One region of the Micromonospora sp. NPDC049580 genome, then DNA from elsewhere that is predicted to be linked to it. Evidence: riboswitches for the same ligand, from Rfam matches in the RefSeq annotation. Region 1 holds a riboswitch; the other holds the start of a gene.

Evidence for each region. Region 1 has a riboswitch for S-adenosylmethionine ahead of AB0J68_RS12000 (ABC transporter substrate-binding protein). Riboswitches for the same ligand answer to the same signal wherever they lie in the genome.
Region 2: another riboswitch for S-adenosylmethionine. It lies ahead of AB0J68_RS15570 (aminotransferase class V-fold PLP-dependent enzyme); the one in region 1 lies ahead of AB0J68_RS12000 (ABC transporter substrate-binding protein).

Annotation. Positions count from the first base shown of each region.
Region 1 is NZ_JBFAPG010000105.1:6,853-15,296, forward strand. Features, by position in the region: gene corA (magnesium/cobalt transporter CorA) at 1-662, opposite strand, end outside; gene AB0J68_RS11995 (amino acid transporter) at 892-2,832, shown strand; SAM riboswitch class IV at 2,916-3,027, shown strand; gene AB0J68_RS12000 (ABC transporter substrate-binding protein) at 3,342-4,187, shown strand; gene AB0J68_RS12005 (amino acid ABC transporter permease) at 4,227-5,006, shown strand; gene AB0J68_RS12010 (amino acid ABC transporter ATP-binding protein) at 5,003-5,749, shown strand; gene AB0J68_RS12015 (hypothetical protein) at 5,759-7,054, opposite strand; partial or broken gene AB0J68_RS12020 (Na+/H+ antiporter) at 7,200-8,444, opposite strand.
Region 2 is NZ_JBFAPG010000161.1:1,656-10,099, reverse strand. Features, by position in the region: gene AB0J68_RS15600 (glycerol-3-phosphate dehydrogenase/oxidase) at 1-795, shown strand, start outside; gene AB0J68_RS15595 (hypothetical protein) at 858-1,394, shown strand; gene AB0J68_RS15590 (FAD-linked oxidase C-terminal domain-containing protein) at 1,404-2,804, opposite strand; gene AB0J68_RS15585 (DUF4031 domain-containing protein) at 2,861-3,145, shown strand; gene AB0J68_RS15580 (metal-dependent phosphohydrolase) at 3,117-3,773, opposite strand; gene AB0J68_RS15575 (FUSC family protein) at 3,879-5,114, shown strand; partial or broken gene AB0J68_RS15570 (aminotransferase class V-fold PLP-dependent enzyme) at 5,146-6,177, opposite strand; SAM riboswitch class IV at 6,257-6,377, opposite strand; gene AB0J68_RS15565 (PrsW family intramembrane metalloprotease) at 6,401-7,879, shown strand; gene AB0J68_RS15560 (hypothetical protein) at 7,896-8,063, opposite strand; gene AB0J68_RS15555 (co-chaperone GroES) at 8,156-8,444, opposite strand, start outside.

The sequences.
Region 1 (8,444 bases):
CCGTAGATGCGCCGGCTGGCGTTCGGGTCACCCCCGAAGACCTGGGTCTCGATCTCGTCGATGTCGTTCTCCAACCCGGCGACCACCGGCGCGTACCCGTCGACGACCTGGTCGAGGATCGCGTACAGGACCGCCTCGGGCCCCTGGGCGAGCATCGGCGCGTCGGCCTCCATCCGTCGCCGGACCGCGGCCAGGTCGGGGACCTCGCCGTGGCGGACCGTCACCACGAAACCGGGCCCGATGAACAGGTGCAGTTCGGAGAACTCGACCTCCTCCCGCAGGTCGTCGTAGCGGGCGGCACGCAGCACCACGAACAGCGTGTGCCCGTACCGCTCCAGCTTGGGTCGCTGGTGGGCGTTGATCGCGTCCTCCACCGCCAGGTCGTGCAGGCGGAACTCGCGCGCCAGCGAGGAGATCTGGTCGATGTCGGGCCGGTACAACCCGATCCAGGCCATCGCGTCGTCCTGCTCCTGTAGGCAGGAGTACGTCTCGGCGAGGCCGGCCGGCGACGCGATCCGGTGTCCCCGGATGTAGACGGCACTGTCCACCATGCCACCGGCGGGCGGGGGCGGCTCCGGCGGCGGCACGCCGACGCGGGTCTCGTGCTCGTCGAGCTGACGGCCGAAGCCACCACCCGGGCGGAAGCGACGGCCGCCGACCATGACCCGCTCCTTCCCCGGTGGCATCCGATCCGGCGGCCTCCCGGCCCGACCGGACGATTCGGTGCGAGGCGCGCCGGAGGCGCTGCATCCCCCCTGCCCCCGGGCCGAAACCCTCCGACTCGCCGGCCGTCCCCACCCGGTACGGGCGGGTTCGGCGTACCTGGGGACGGGCGCGTGTGGCCGGGCGGATACTCGCGGTGACCATGGGCGGAGGACGGGGGAAGCGCCGGTGCAGGGCAACAGGCGCGCCGGGCGGCTGCGCGGTTGGCTGCTCGACGGCGGTACGGAGCGGGCCGCGCGGCGTTCCGGGCCGGGCGGCCGCCCGCCCGAGGATCGGCACCACCCGTGGTGGAAGGTGATGTGCCTGACCGGTGTCGACTACTTCTCGACGCTGGGCTACCAGCCGGGCATCGCGGCGCTCGCGGCCGGGGCGCTGTCGCCGGTGGCGACGCTGGTGCTGGTGCTGGTGACGCTGCTGGGCGCGCTGCCGGTGTACCGGCGGGTGGCGGTGGAGAGCCCGCACGGTGAGGGCTCGATCGCGATGCTCGTACGCCTGCTGAGCTACTGGCCGGGCAAGCTGTTGGTGCTGGTGCTGCTCGGTTTCGCGGCCACCGACTTCATCATCACCATCACCCTCTCGGCGGCGGACGCGACCGCCCACCTCGACGAGAACCCGTTCTGGCCGAGCGGGCTCAAGGGACACGAGGTGGCCATCACGCTGCTGCTGGTGGCATTGCTGGGCGCGGTGTTCCTCAAGGGATTCGGCGAGGCCATCGGGATCGCCGTCGTCCTGGTCGCGGTCTACCTGGCGCTGAACGCGGTGGTGATCGCCGACGCGCTGTGGCGGGTGGTGACCCACCCGAGCGCGGTCGGGGACTGGACCACCGCGCTGAGCACCGGGCACGGCGATCCCCTGCTGGTGGTCGGGCTGTCCCTGCTGGTGTTCCCGAAGCTGGCGTTGGGCCTGTCCGGTTTCGAGACCGGGGTGGCCGTGATGCCGCACATCCGGGGGGATCGCGAGGACTCGGAGGACCGGCCGCTGGGCCGGATCCGGGGGGCGCGGCGGCTGCTCACCACCGCCGCCGCGACGATGAGCGTCTTTCTGATCACCAGCAGTGTGACCACCACCGTGCTGATCCCGCCGGAGGCGTTCAGGCCGGGCGGGCCGGCGAACGGCCGGGCGCTGGCCTACCTGGCGCACCAGCACCTCGGCGGCGTTTTCGGCACGGTCTACGACCTGTCCACGATCGGGATCCTGTGGTTCGCGGGCGCGTCGGCGATGGCCGGGCTGCTCAATCTCGTACCCCGGTATCTGCCGCGCTACGGTATGGCCCCTACCTGGGCGCGGGCGGTCCGGCCGCTGGTGCTGGTCTTCACCTCGGTGGCATTCCTGATCACGGTGATCTTCTCCGCCAGCGTGGACGCGCAGGGCGGCGCGTACGCCACCGGGGTCCTGGTGTTGATCACCTCGGCGGCGACGGCCGTGACCCTCGCGGCGCGACGACGGCGGCAGCGGGGGCGGATGTACGCCTTCGGGGCCATCGCGCTGATCTTCGTCTACACCACCCTGGCGAACGTCGTGGAACGCCCCGACGGCGTCAAGATCGCCGCGTGTTTCATCGGCGGGATGATCCTGGTGTCGGTGCTGTCCCGGCTCGTACGGGCCTACGAGGTGCGAGTCGACCACGTCGAGCTGGATCCGACCGCCGCCCGGATGATCGACGAGCGTGCCACCCGTCGGATCCGCCTCATCGCGCACGAGCCGGACCGCCGCGACCCGGCCGAATACCGCGCCAAGCTGGCACAGACCATGGCGGACAACGACTTCCCCGACGACAGCGACGTCATCTTCGTCGAGGTCCACGTCACCGACCCGTCGGACTTCGAGACCGAGCTGCCGGTGCGCGGCAGCGTGGCGCACGACAGCTACCCGGTGCTCAGCCTGACCGGCTCCTCGGTGCCCACCGCGCTCGCCGCCCTGCTGTTGGAGATCCGCGACCGGAGCAGGCGACGCCCACACATCTACTTCGAATGGAGCGAGGGTGGCCCGGGTCGCAACCTCCTGCGCTACCTGGCGTTCGGGCAGGGCGCCATCGCCTCGGTCACCCGGGAGATCCTGCGTCGCCAAGAGCCCGACCCGCGCCGCCGGCCGCACGTGCACGCCGGTTGACCTGCCGGTCGAACCGTCACCGGTGGTGAGCGTGGTCATAACGGCTGGACGATCCACAGGTGGGAGCTGCTAGCCTCGGCGCAGGTCATGAGTGCCAGCGCGAAGCCCCGGCTCGCTGGCCGGCAACCCTCCTCCGCGGTGGGGTGCCCCGGGTGAAGACCAGGCACCGGCAGGACGCCGGCGCAAGCGTGGCCTGGCACCCAGGTCAGCAACAGACCCGGGAGACCGTATGCGCATTCTCAGCCCCACGCCACCGGCCGGTCGGCTCACGCCGCCCCTGACCCGGCGTCGCCACGTGGACCTGATGCGAATGTGCAGCGCGGCGTGTAACCACCACCCCACGCGCTAACCCCTCCCCTCCCCTCCCTCCCCCGGGCGCACCACGCCCACCCCACCCTCGCGTCGATCATGACGTTGTTGCCCGCCCGACCGGCGTGTCGGGGCAACAACTTCACGATCGACCGGGTCGACACACCCTTTTGGAGACACCCGTGCGATTTTCTTCTGGCTTGAGCCGTGCCGTTGCCGTTGGGGCGGCCCTTGTGGTTGCCGGCGCGCTGACCGCCTGCGGCACCGACGACGCCTCGAACGACACCGCCGGCAATCCGTACGGCCTGGCGCAGGCCGGCGTGCTGCGGGCCGGCACGCTGACCGACGCCCCACCGAACGTGTACCTCAAGGACGGTAAGTTCACCGGCTTCGACAACGACCTGCTGACCGCGGTCGCCGGCAAGCTCGGCCTGAAGGTCGAGTTCGTCGGCACCGACTTCTCCGCGCTGCTCTCCCAGGTCAACAACCACAAGTTCGACGTCGGCAGCTCCTCGATCACGATCACCGAGGCGCGGAAGAAGACAGTCGACTTCGGCAACGGCTACGACTTCGGCTACTTCGGGCTGGACGTGCCGGCCGGCTCGCCGATCACCGGGTTCGACCAGCTCGCCGGCAAGCGGGTCGTGGTGGTGCAGGGCACCGTCCAGGACGACTACGCCACCGGCAAGCAGCTCGACCCGGTGCGGGTGCCGGACTACAACGGCGCGCTCAACCAGCTCAAGGCGGGCACCGCCGACGCGTGGATCGCCCCGGCGGAGATCGGCGAGAAGTCGGCCGCCGACAGCAACGGCAAGATCACCGTGGCGGCCAAGCAGCTCAGCCCGGCGCCGACCGCGTACGCCGTGGCCAAGGGCAGCGACAAGCTGCGCGAGGCGCTGAACAAGGGCCTCGACGAGGTGATCGCCGACGGCACCTGGAGCCGGTTGCAGGCCCAGTACTACCCGGGCCGCCCGATCCCGGCGGACTTCACCCCGGGCAGCGGCACCGTGGCGGCGCCGTCGGCGTCGGCGTCGGCCGCGTCCTGAACCGGTGACGAGCGAGCGGGGCGGTAGGAGAGGCGACCGATGGATCCGTTGAGCACCCTGTGGGAGACCTTCTTCGACGCCGACGCGATGCGCGAGGCGCTGCCCGAGATGCTGACCGTCGGGCTGCCCAACACGCTGATCCTGGCGGTCTCCGCCGCCCTGCTCGGGACGGTGTTCGGCCTGCTGCTGGCCGTGGCCGGCATCTCCCGCAGCCGGTGGCTGCGCTGGCCGGCCCGCGTCTACACCGACGTCTTCCGAGGGCTGCCGGCCGCGGCGACGATCCTGCTGATCGGCGTCGGGCTGGCACCGTTCGGCATGCAGGTCTGGGGACCGGACCCGTACCCGCTGGGCATCCTCGCGCTGTCGCTGATCGCGGCGGCGTACATGGGGGAGATCTTCCGCTCCGGCATCCAGTCGGTGGAGGCGGCCCAGTTGGAGGGCGCGCGGGCACTCGGCTTCTCCTGGGCCGACGCGATGCGGCTGGTGATCATCCCGCAGGGCATCCGGCGGGTGCTGCCCGCCTGGGTCAACCAGCTCATCGCGCTGATCAAGGACTCCAGCCTGGTCTACTTCCTCGGCCTGGTGGCCAGCCAGCGGGAGCTGTTCCGCATCGGGCAGGACTATGCGGCCACCACCGGCAACGAGTCCGCGTTGCTGCTCGCCGGGCTCTTCTACCTGGCGTTGACCGTCCCGCTGACGCACGTCGTGAACGCGATCGACCGGCGGTTGCGCCACGGCCGGCCGGCCACCGCACCCGCCGACGACGAGGACGAGGACGACCCGGCGCTGACCGGGGCCCCGGAAGGAGACCGGCGATGACCACCACCGCGACCACCACCTCGGTCAGCCTCCAGGCGCGCGACGTCCACCTGGCCTTCGGGCCGAACCGCGTGCTGCGCGGCGTCGACCTGACCGTGCAGCGCGGTGGGACGGCCTGCGTGATCGGGCCGTCCGGGTCGGGGAAGTCCACTCTGCTGCGTACCCTCAACCGGCTCATCGAGCCCGACCGCGGCGACGTGCTGCTGGACGGGCGCAGTGTCCTGCGCGACGATCCGGACGCGCTGCGCCAGCGGGTGGGCATGGTCTTCCAGCAGTTCAACCTCTTCCCGCACATGAGCGTGCTGCGCAACGTCACCCTGGCGCTGCGCCGGCTGCGCAAGCTCGGCGAGGACGAGGCGGTGGCCGTCGCCCGCGCCCAGTTGGAGCTGGTGGGGCTCGCCGGCAAGGCCGATGCCCGGCCGGCGCAGCTCTCCGGTGGTCAGCAGCAGCGGGTGGCGATCGCCCGGGCGCTGGCGCTGCGGCCCGAGGTGATGCTCTTCGACGAGGCCACCTCGGCGCTCGACCCGGAACTGGTCAAGGGGGTGCTCGGGGTGATGGCCGACCTGTCCGCCGCCGGAATGACGATGGTGGTGGTCACCCACGAGATGGGCTTCGCCCGGCACGTCGCCGACACCGTCGCCTTCATGGACCGGGGTGTGGTGCTGGAGGCCGGCCCGCCGGAGAGGATCTTCGAGGGCGCCGAGCATCCCCGGCTCCGCCGCTTCCTCGCCCAGGTGCTCTGAGACGACCGCTCAGCCGGCCTGGAGGCGCAGGTGCACCGCGAACACCTTCAGGTCGCCGAGCAGCTCCAGGATGGCGTTGCGGTACGCGACCGACGCCCACAGGTGCAGCTCCTCGTCGTCCAGCCCGCCGAACGCCAGCGAGAGCGCCTTGCGCCGGCGCCGGTCGAGCACCTTGTGCGGGCGGGTGAGCAGGTCGCCCTCCCGGCGCAGCGCCTGAAGGTAGGCGGCCACCGCCTCCTGGTAGTGCCGCCCGGCGACCCGCTCCAGCAGGGTGAACTCGAAGACGTTCAACGCCGCTTCGGAATCCCAGTACGCGGCGTCGCGCACCGGCGCGCTCGCGACGTGCCGGCCCATGGCGTGCCGGGCCTCGTAGAGCAGCAGCACGCCCCGGCCGGTGGTGCTCAGCGGCCGGCGGGGCGACGGCAGCCGCAGCGTACGCACCGGCGCCGCGGCGGTCAGGTCCATTGCGCCGGCGTACGTCGGCATGCGGTGCGTTCTCGACGCCGGCTCCGGCAGCAGGCAGGCCCGCTCCTGGTAGGGCAGCGGGCCACCGGTGGGCACGGCGCGCACCGTCGCGGCGTGCAGCTCGGACAGGGGCCGGTCGTCCGGGGCCGGGCCCGGTGGCAGGGTGAGCACGAGACCGTTGATGCCGGGCACCGGCACGCCCAGCACGCAGGAGGTGCGCAGGAACGCCCAGGTCGCCGCCGCCTCGCGGATGCCGCTCGCCACCGCCTGCGCGTCGGCCCGCCAGTCCTGGGCGATCCGCAACCGCTGCGCCAGGTCGGCGGTCGCGGCGCCGTCGTGCGGGTACAGCTCCCGGACGGCCCGGGGCAGCGACCCGAGGCGCAGCTCCAGCGGGTCGCCGGTGGGCGAGGCCACGGCGTGCCTCGGGCAGTCGGCGGCGGAGTGCGGGTCACCGTCGACCGCGTGGCAGTCCCCCAGCCAGCTCGCGCCGGGCGGACCGGCCGGACGGGCGAACGCCAGGTGGGGCAGCCGGCCGGTGCGCAGCACCGTCTCGTACTGCCCTCGGGTGCGCCCGGCGCGCAGCACGTCCAGCGGCAGCATCGGCGCCAGCGCCAACACCCCCGCGAGGACGACGCAGTGCGGGCAGGCGTCGCGCACCCGGTAGCGGCGGAGGTGGTCCACGCCGGGCTGCTCCCACTGGACGCCGATGACGGCGTCGTCCTGCGCCATCAGGTAGAGGAACTCGGTGGCGACGCGTTCGCGGGTGACCGCCACCAGCTCGTCGAGGAACTCCCGCTCGGTGACCGCCCGCAGGTCGGCCTCGCTCCCTCCGGTGGTCATGGGCACCCCCTCGCGGACCGAACACATCGACGGAAGCCGAACCGGTTCTTACCGTACCCGTCGACGACGTGGCCGAATGTCCCGCACGCGTGGCGGGCGGTGTCACCAATCCGTCAGGCCCGGACCGGGCCGCACCGGCGGGTGTTCACTCGTTGGGTCCCCGCCCCAGCAGCCGGATCTCCTCGTTGTCCAGGGCGGCCTGAAGCTCCTGGAGCACCAGGTCGTCGATCTCCCGGTTGTCGCGCAGCCGGGTCAGCTCCCGCCGCTTGTGGGCCAGGACGCCGAGGCGCAGTCGGCGGTCCAGCCGGCGTTCCTCGGCGGTACGCCCACCGCTGTCGTTGACGTCCGCCAGGTGCCGCTGGTACTCGGCCTGTAGCCGACGTACCGCCTCCCCCTCGACGCCGACCTCGGCGGCGACCTGCGGCAGCGCGTCCAGGCCGGCCTGGGTGGCGCGCAGGCGGGCCTGCCGGGCCTCGTCAACGCGTTCGGGGTCGCCGGTCAGCCCCGCCCAGCGCACCACCAGCGGCAGGGTGGTGCCCTGCACGAGCATGATCACGACGATGACCAGCGCGGTGACGAAGATGATCAGGTCGCGTTCGACCACCGGTGTACCGGCGGCCGTCATCGTCGGGACGGCCAGCGCGGCGGCGAGCGACACTGCGCCCCGGAAACCGGACCAGCCGGCCACGATCCCCACCCGCCAGTTGGACGCCGACTGGTCCTCGTCAAGCATCCGGCGGCGCAGCTTCGCCGACTCCGCCGTCAGGTAGAGGAACAGCAGCCGGGTGGCGACGACGACCGGGGTGACCACCAGCACGATCGCCAGGGCCCGGCCCGGCGAGGTGCTGGAGATGTCCTTCACCGCCCGGGGGATCTGCGTGCCGAGCAGCACGAACAGCCCGCCGTTGATGAGGAACGTGGACAGGTCCCAGAACGCGTACGCCAGCACCCGGGACCGGGCGCGGATCACCCGCGGACCGGCGTACGCCAGCACCAGGCCGGCGACCACGACGGCCAGCACACCGCTGGCGTGCACCGAGTCGGCGAGCAGGAACGCGCCGAACGGTGTCAGCACGCTCAGCGCCCCCTCGCGCAGCGGGTCGTCGAGCCGCTTGCGGATCAGCACCACGGCGGCGCCCACCAGCAGACCGGCGACCACCCCGCCGACGCCCGCCCCGACGAACTCCTCGCCGATGCCCAGCACCCCCGGCTTCTCGCTCTGGGTGAGCAGACCCACGGTCACCCCGAAGATCACCAGGGCGGTGCCGTCGTTGATCAGACTCTCCGCGTGCAGGGTGGTGAGCAGCTTCCGGGGCAGGCGCTTGGCCAGGCCGGTGACCGCGGCGGCGTCGGTCGGCGCGAGGACCGCGCCGAGCACCCGGCAGCCGCC
Region 2 (8,444 bases), on a different contig from region 1:
CGGCCGTTGACCACCGCCGACATCGAGGGCGTCTACGCCGGGCTGCGGCCGTTGCTGGCCGGTGAGGCCGACTCCACGTCGAAGCTCTCCCGCGAGCACGCCGTGTTCGAGCCGATGCTCGGGCTGCTGCTGGTCGCCGGCGGCAAGTACACGACGTACCGGGTGATGGCGTCCGACGTGGTCGACCGGGCCGTACGCCGGTTGGGTGGCGCCCGCGCGTCGCGTACCGCCGACCTGCCGCTGCTCGGCGCGGACGGCTACCCGGCGATGTGGCGCGACCGGGCCGACCTGGCCCGCCGGCACGGCGTGCCGGTGGGCGTGGTGGAGCACCTGCTGGAGCGGTACGGCACCCTCACGCTCGACCTGCTGGCGCTGATCGACGTCGATCCGCTGCTGGCGTCCCCGCTGGCCGGTGCTCCCGAATACCTGGCGGCGGAGGTCGCCTACGCGGCGCGGGCCGAGGGCGCGCTGCACCTGGAGGACGTGCTGACCCGACGGACCCGGATCTCCTTCGAGACCAGCCACCGTGGCCTGGAGTCGGCCGAGCACACCGCCGAGCTGATGGGTGCGGTGCTCGGGTGGGACGCGGCGAGGAGCGCCCGCGAGGTCGAGCACTACCGCGCGCGGGTGGAGGCGGAGCGGCAGTCCCAACTGATGCCGGACGACGCCGGGGCGGACGCGGCCAGACTCGGCGTACCGGACGTACGGGGTTACGCGGCGGATCGGGGTGACGACGACCAGGCGGAGCTGCGCCCCACGCCACGAGGACCGAAAAGTGACGTTACCGGGTGGTAACTATCGATACCGGCCCGGATGGTGGTTTCGAACGCTACCTACGGTGGGGTAGGTTTCCGCGCGTGCTGTACCGCGCGCGCCCCCGTCTCCTCACCCCGCTGCTTGCCCTGGTGCTCGCCGTCGCCCTGGCCGGGTGTTCGCTCTTCGGCCGCGATGACGCCGAGACGCCGGTCGCCCAACCGCCGGCCGGCTCGGCGGCCGGTGTGCCGGCACCCGAGATCCCGACGACGGTCGCCGCGGGCCAGGTCAGCCTGATCCAACGGCTCGGCGCCGACGCCCCGCTGCGCACGTTGAGCGTCGAGCGGGACGGCTCGTGGCAGTGCCTCGACTGTGCCGGCGACGGAGTCACCTCCCGGGGCAGGCTGGCCGCGGAGCAGACCGAACGCCTTCAGGTGCTGCTCGCCGACCCCCGGCTCGCCGAGGAGACCGACCAGGTCCGGCGGTACCGGACCACCTGTATCGACGCGCTGACGTCCAGCCTGCTCACCTCGTCCGGGCTGATCACCTCGCAGGACTGCCCGGGTGAGGAACGCCCGGCGGTGGCGGGGGAGGTCCTGTTGCTGCTCACCCAGGCGACGCCCGCCGAAGTCAAGGGCTGAAGCAGCCCCTCAGAGCACCTTGCCCGGGTTGAGCAGGCCGGCCGGGTCCAGTGCCGCCTTGATGGCCTGGTGCACCCGGACGCCGACCGGGCCGATCTCGGCCGCCAGCCAGTCCCGCTTGAGCAGCCCCACCCCGTGCTCGCCGGTGCAGGTGCCGCCCAGGTCGAGACCGAGCCGCATGATCTCGTCGAACGCCCGCCGGCCCCGCTCAACGCTCGCCGGGTCGGCGCGGTCGACGACGATGTTCGGGTGCATGTTGCCGTCCCCGGCGTGCCCCACCACACCGATCGGCACGTCGCAGTCCGCCGCGATCCGGGCCACCCCGTCCAGCAGCGCGGCGAGCGCGCCCCGCGGCACCGCCACGTCGTCGATCACCAGGCCACCGCTGCCACCGGGGTGGGTGTCGGCGGCGAACTTCTCCATCGCCGGGTGGGCGAGGCGGCGAGCCTGCAACAACGCCGCCGCCTCCACCGCGTCGGTGGCCGCGTAGACCTCCTCGGCGCCGGCCGCTTCGCACACCTGCGCCAGGGCCGCCAGGTCGTCGCCCGCCCGGCTGCCGGTGTCGGCGGCGGCCAGCAACAGGGCCTGCGCGTCGGTCCGCAGCCCCATCGGCTGGTACGCCTCGATCGCCCGCAGGTGGGTCTGATCCAGCAGTTCCAGCATGCTGGGCGTGAGGCCCCGCGCGGCGATCTGGGCCACCGCCGTGCCGGCCGCCGCCGTGGAGCCGAAGACCGCCACCAGGGTCAGCGAGTCGGCCGGGGCCGGCCGCAGCGCCACGGTCACCTCGGTGATCACCCCGAGGGTGCCCTCCGAGCCGACGAAGAGCCGCGTCAGGTCGTAGCCGGCCACCCCCTTGGCGGTACGCCGCCCGGTGCGCAGCACCTCGCCGGAGGCGAGCACCACCTCCAGGCCGAGCACGTACTCGGTGGTCACGCCGTACTTCACGCAGCACATGCCGCCGGCGTTGGTGGCCACGTTGCCGCCGATCGTGGACGACTCCCAGGAGCCGGGGTCCGGCGGGTACCAGAGACCCTGCTTGGCGACCGCCGCGGCGAGCGCGGCGTTGACCACGCCGGGCTGGACCACCGCGATACGGCCCACCGGGTCGATCTCCCGGATCTCGTCCATCGCGACGGTGCTGATCACCACCGCACCGTCCACCGCGTTCGCCGCGCCGGCCAGCCCGGTCCGCGCGCCCTGCGGCACCACCGGTACGCCGTGCCGGGCCGCCGCCCGAATCACCGCCACCACCTGCTCGGTGCTGCGCGGGCGGGTCACCACGAGGGGGACGCCGGCGGCGCAGAGGTCGGCCTCGTCGCGCTGGTGCAGGCGTAGCAGGTCCGGGTCGGTGAGCACGGCGTTCTCGCCCAGAGCGGCGCGCAGGTCGTCGAGAAGTCCGGTGGGGGCCATGCCGCCGAGGCTAGGTCGCCGACCACCGATCATCAACGCGGGCTAGCTTGGGCACCATGCTCTACCTGGACCGGCCGGCCTGGCCGTGGCGCGGTCGACTCTGGTCGCACCTGATCAGCGACGTCTCCTACGCCGAGTTGCACGCCTTCGCCGAGGCGCTGGGCGCACCCCGGCGCGGCTTCGACCGGGACCACTACGACATCCCGGCCGACCGGTTCGCGGCGGCGGTGTGGCTCGGGGCCCGGGTGGTGCCGAGCCGGGAACTCGTCCGGTTGCTGCGCGACGCCGGACTGCGTCGCCCGAAACACCTGGTCACGCCGGGATCGTCGGCGGCCCGGTGAGTGCGGCCAGCTCACGGCGCAGGTTGTCGTGGGCCGGCCGCTCCCACCGGTCGGCGAGCGGCGGCAGCCGGAACAGCGCGGGCAGCGCCAGCAGCCCGGTGAGCACGGTGGCCCGTCCAGCTCGGAAGGCCGACTCGGGCACGTGCGCGTACTCCCGCCTGATCGCCGCCGCGTAGCGGTCGTAGGCGGCCGGCGGCCCGGCCAGCACGGCGAGGTCCGCGTCGCAGAGCAGGGCGCCGTTCCGGTCGCGGGGCGCCACGGCGTGCCCGGCGGTGAGCAGGACCAGCCGGCGCACCTCGGCCACCGCGGGCGCCGGCACTCCGAGCCCGGTGAGCAGGTTCCCGGCCAGCGCGGCGCTGTCCCGTTCGTTGGTGTCGCCCGGGGCCCGCGGGTCGTAGACCGCGTCGTGGCACCAGGCGGCCAACCGGACCAGGTCGGGCCGGTCAGCCAGCGCGGCGTGCCGGTCCACCACATCGAGGACGACGCTCAGGTGCGCCACCGTGTGGTAGTGCCGGTGCGGCTCCCGCCACCGGGCGAGCAGCTCCTCCCCGGCCCGGGTGGAGCGCTCGTCGGGTCCCGCCCCGGCGTCGCGGGCCGCCGCCCGCCACCGGTCCAGCAGATCGGCCACCGCCCGAGTCTGCCGCATCCGTGCGCCGCACGCGGGCGGGAGGATTCAGGGGGCCCGCCACGGGTAGTCGCGCCCATGGCGGTGGCCCGGGACAGAAGACCTCCGATGGTGCGGCGTACCCCGCTGCGTGAGGGCCTGGTGGACGTCGACGGGGCGCGCATCGCCGAGGCCACCGAGCAACTGCGGCACCGCGGCCGGGCCACCCTGCACGACCGGCTGCACCGGGTGCGGATGGCGGGTGGGCTGGCCGTCCAAGCCGGGTTGGCGGCCGGTCTGGCGTACCTCATCTCGCACAAGGTGCTCGGCAATCCGCAACCGGTCTTCGCGCCGATCTCCGCGGTCGGCACGCTTGCCGCGTCGGTCGGGCAACGGTTCCGCCGGACCGTCGAGCTGATCGTCGGGGTGGGCGTCGGGGTGTTCGTCGGCGACCTCCTGATCTACTTCCTCGGCACCGGCGCGTGGCAGCTCGGCCTGGTGGTCACGGTGGCGATCCTGCTCACCATCTTCGCCGGGGCGAGCGTGGCCATCGTCATCCAGGCGGCGGCCACGGCGGTGCTGATCGTGACGTTGAGCCCGTCCACCCAGAACCTGGAGATCCCGCGCTTCGTCGACGCGTTTCTCGGCGGCGGCATCGCGTTGCTGGTGACGGCGGTCCTGTTGCCGCTGAACCCGCTCCGGGTGATCAACCGGGCGGCCCGCCCGGCGCTGGACCTGCTCGCCGCCCAGCTCGACGCCACCGCCGACGGGCTGCGCGACCGGGACCGGGCCGGCATCCAGCGGGCGCTGGAGCGGCTGCGCAACAACAAGGACGAGCTGGCCACCCTGGGCGAGGCGATCGAGGGCGCGAAGGAGACGGCCACCCTGTCGCCGGCCCGCTGGCACCGCCGCGGCGAGCTGATCCACTACGCGGAGGCGGCCGACCCGATCGACCGCGCGATGCGCAACAGCGGCACGCTGATCCGCCGGTCCGTCACCCTGATCGAGGACGACGAGCCGGTGCCGGACCCGATGCCGGACGCGATCCGCCACCTCGCCGAGTCGGTCCGGCTGCTCAAGCACGAGTTCGCGGCGGGCGAGGAGCCGCAGAAGGCACGGGAGCGCTCGCTGCGGGCCGTCAGCGAGGCCGGCCGGGCGTACGGGGCGGGAGTCGGCTTCTCCGGCAGTGTCGTGATCGCCCAGATCCGGACCACGGCGAGTGACCTGCTGGTGGCCTCCGGTGTCGAGCAGGAGGAGGCGAACCGGTGGATCCGGACGGCCTTCGGGGAGCAGGAACGGCCGGTCGGCGAACCGGCCGAGCCGGGCGAGGCGCCGAAGCCACCCACCGCCCCGCCCGTCGGCTGAGCGCGAGCAGCAGGCGCACGGTCCGGGCCTCGGCCACCTCTGCGGAGTCCCAGCCGGCGACCACGAACGAGACGATGCCGACCCGGGGCGCGTCGGGGCCGAACGTGCGCAACTCCACCACGTGCGGCAGGGCGGCGAGGCCGGCGCGCAGCCGGGCCAGCAGCGCCTGCTCACGGGCGGCCAGCGCGACCCGGTCGGCGTCGGCCAGCGCCGCGCACACCGCCGCCAGCGCCACCGCGCCCAGCAGATTCGGAGTGCCGCCCTCGTGTCGGGCCGGGCCGTTCGCCCAGGTCACATCGTGGGTCGCTGGCCCGACGTGGCTGGTGGCACCGCCACCGGCCAGGTACGGCGCGGCGGCGTCCAGCCAGTCCGCCCGGCCGATGAGCACACCCGCGCCGAACGGGGCGTACAGCTTGTGGCCGGAGACGGCCAGGTAGTCCACGTCGAGCGTGTGCAGGTCGACCGGGGCGTGCGGCGCGAGCTGTGCGGCGTCGAGGACGATCCGGGCGTTGTGCCGGTGGGCCACCCGGGCCAGCTCGGCGACCGGCCACAGCTCCCCGGTCACGTTGCTCGCCCCGGTCACGGCGACCAGCACCGGCAGCGCGGGGTTGCTGTCGCGGCGCAGCTCGGTGAGGGCGGCGGCGAGAGCGCGTACCGCCCCGGCCGGGTCGGCGGGTACCGACAGGCGCACCGAGCCGCGGGGCCAGGGCAGCAGGTTGGCGTGGTGCTCGCCCGCGAAGGTGACGACTGTCGTGCCGACGGGCAGCGCCCGGGCCAGCAGGTTGAGAGCGTCTGTGGTGTTCCGAGTGAAGATCACGTGGTCGTCGGCGCGGGCGCCGAAAAAGTCGCCGACCGTCTGCCGGGCCCGCTCGTAGGCCAGGGTGCAGCGCCGCGACAGCGCTCCCGCGCCGCGGTGCACGCTGGCGTACCAGGGAAGCAGTTCGGTCACCGCGTCGGCCGCGGCCCGCGCGCACGGCGCGGTGGCCGCGTAGTCGAGGTTGATCTCGCCGGGTACGCCGAGCACGTCGAGCGGCGCCAACGGGCTGGGCGCGACGGTGGGCAGGGCGGGCAGCGAGGGTACGAGGGTGACGGACACGCCGGAACCTCCGGGGTCAGGGACCCCGGGTGCGGTGTCGGGACGGGGTCCGCGCTTGCCCAGCACGCCGATCGGGCTGGGCCCGGTCATCACCCGGGGCACCCCACCGCGAACTCGACGAGGGTTGCCGGCCAGCAAGCCGGGGCTTGACGCTGGCGCTCGTGACCTGCCGGCAGCATAGCGGCTGTGGATGCGACCGGACCAGCCGGCGGGGGATGGCTACGCTGACCGCATGGCCGACACCCCGCCCGGTGCACCCCTGCCGTCGCCGCCCACGCCCGCCGATCCGGCTGTCGTCGCGGCGCCCCGGATGCCGCCGCGCCGACTGGTTTGGCTGCGGTTCCTGGTGCTGGCCGGGGTGGTGCTGTTCATCGCGGCGTGCGCGGTCTTCATGGTCATCACCCTCGGCCAGTCGCTGGGCCTCGACGCGCTGCTCATCGGGGTGGTCGCCGCGATCCTGCCGGTGCCGGTGCTGGTCGCCTGCTTCCTCTGGCTCGACCGGTACGAGCCGGAACCGCTGAAATACCTGATCTTCTGCTTCGCCTGGGGCGCGTTCGTCTCCACCGCCGCCTCGCTGAAGGTGAACGAGTTCGCCGCCGGGCGGTTCGCCGACTGGGGGCTGCCGGAGGCGCTGACCGGCGTGCTGGTGGCGCCGTTCATCGAGGAGCTGACCAAGGCCCTCGGTCCGATCCTGCTGCTGGTGTTCCGGCGTCGGGAGTGGTCCGGGATAACCGACGGCCTGGTCTACTGCGGGCTCTCCGCGGTCGGCTTCGCGATGGTGGAGAACATCCTCTACCTGGGCGGGTACGGCTATGCGGCTGGCGCCGACCGGTACGGCCCGGCGACCGGCACCCAGCAGGTGATCGCCATCTTCATCGTGCGGATCCTCCTGTTCGGGTTCGCCCATCCGCTCTTCACCTCGATGACAGGTGTCGGGCTCGGTGTCGCCTCGCGCACGGCCGACCGGCGGGTCCGCGTGCTCGCCCCCATCGCCGGCCTGCTGCTGGCGATGATGCTGCACGGCACGTGGAACCTGCTGCCGACGTTGACCCAGGCCACCGGCGAAGCGGTGATCATGCTGTACGGCTTCCTGGGCCTGATGGTGCCGGTGTTCTTCGGCACGGTCGGGCTGGCCGTGTGGCTGCGCGCCTGGGAGGGGCGGCTCACCGAGCGGACCCTGCCCGACTACGTGCGCGCCGGCTGGCTGAGCCCGCCCGAGGTGGCCGCCCTGAGCAGCCTGGGCCGCCGGCACGCGGCCCGCAGCTGGGCACGCCGGGTCGCCGGCGACGCCGGGGTGCGGGCGATGCGCGGGTACCAGCTCGCCGCGACGCGGCTGGCCCTGCTGCGCGACGGGACGCTTCGTGGTCTGGACCGTAAGCCCGCCGACCGGGAGCGGGCGGTTGCCGAGGAACGGCAACTGCTGGAGGCCATCACCGCGCACCGGTCGTTCTTCGTGGGGCGTGACCCGCAGGCGCCGGTGGGTGTCTGGGACGGCAGCCGCTACCACCTGCGGTTCCCGGACGGTACGCAGCGGCCGGTGGAAGCGCCCGACGAGCCGGTCGTGCCGATCCCGGTGGTGCTCGCCCCGCCGCCGCCCCCCATGGGCTACGCGCCGCCCGGTTGGCACGGCCTGCGCCCCCCGGCGCCGTGGCCGCCCGGTCACTCCTGACGGGCGCTGGCGGGGGTCAGGTCATCAGGGTGGTGAGGAAGTCACCGAGCCCCTGCGCCATCGCCATCAGCGCGGCTCCGATCCCCTTGAACATCTGCGCGGCCCCGTCCGGCCGGAACGCCATGAAGTAGATCAGGAACGCGACGCTGCCCCAGGCCAGCAGTTTCTTCACGAATACCGGCATCGTCCCTCCCCAGGGCCCACGGTCGCCGGCTGGCTTCCCACGCCACGGGCTGGCAAACGGCGCGGTGGCGCCCGCTGGCCAGGGGAGGTGCGTCAGAGATAGAGGCCGGTGGAGTCGTTCTCGACCCGCTCGGCGGCCACGGCGTGCACGTCGCGCTCCCGCAGCAGCACGTACCCGCGGCCGTGCAGCTCGACCTCGGAACGCTCGTCCGGGTCGAAGAGCACCCGGTCGCCGGAGACGATGGCGCGGACGTTCGGCCCCACGCCGACGGCGGTGGCCCACGCGAGGCGCTTGCCGACCGCGGCGGTAGCCGGGATGACGATGCCAGCGGTGGAACGGCGCTCGCCCTCGCTGCCGTCCATGCGTACCAGCACGCGGTCG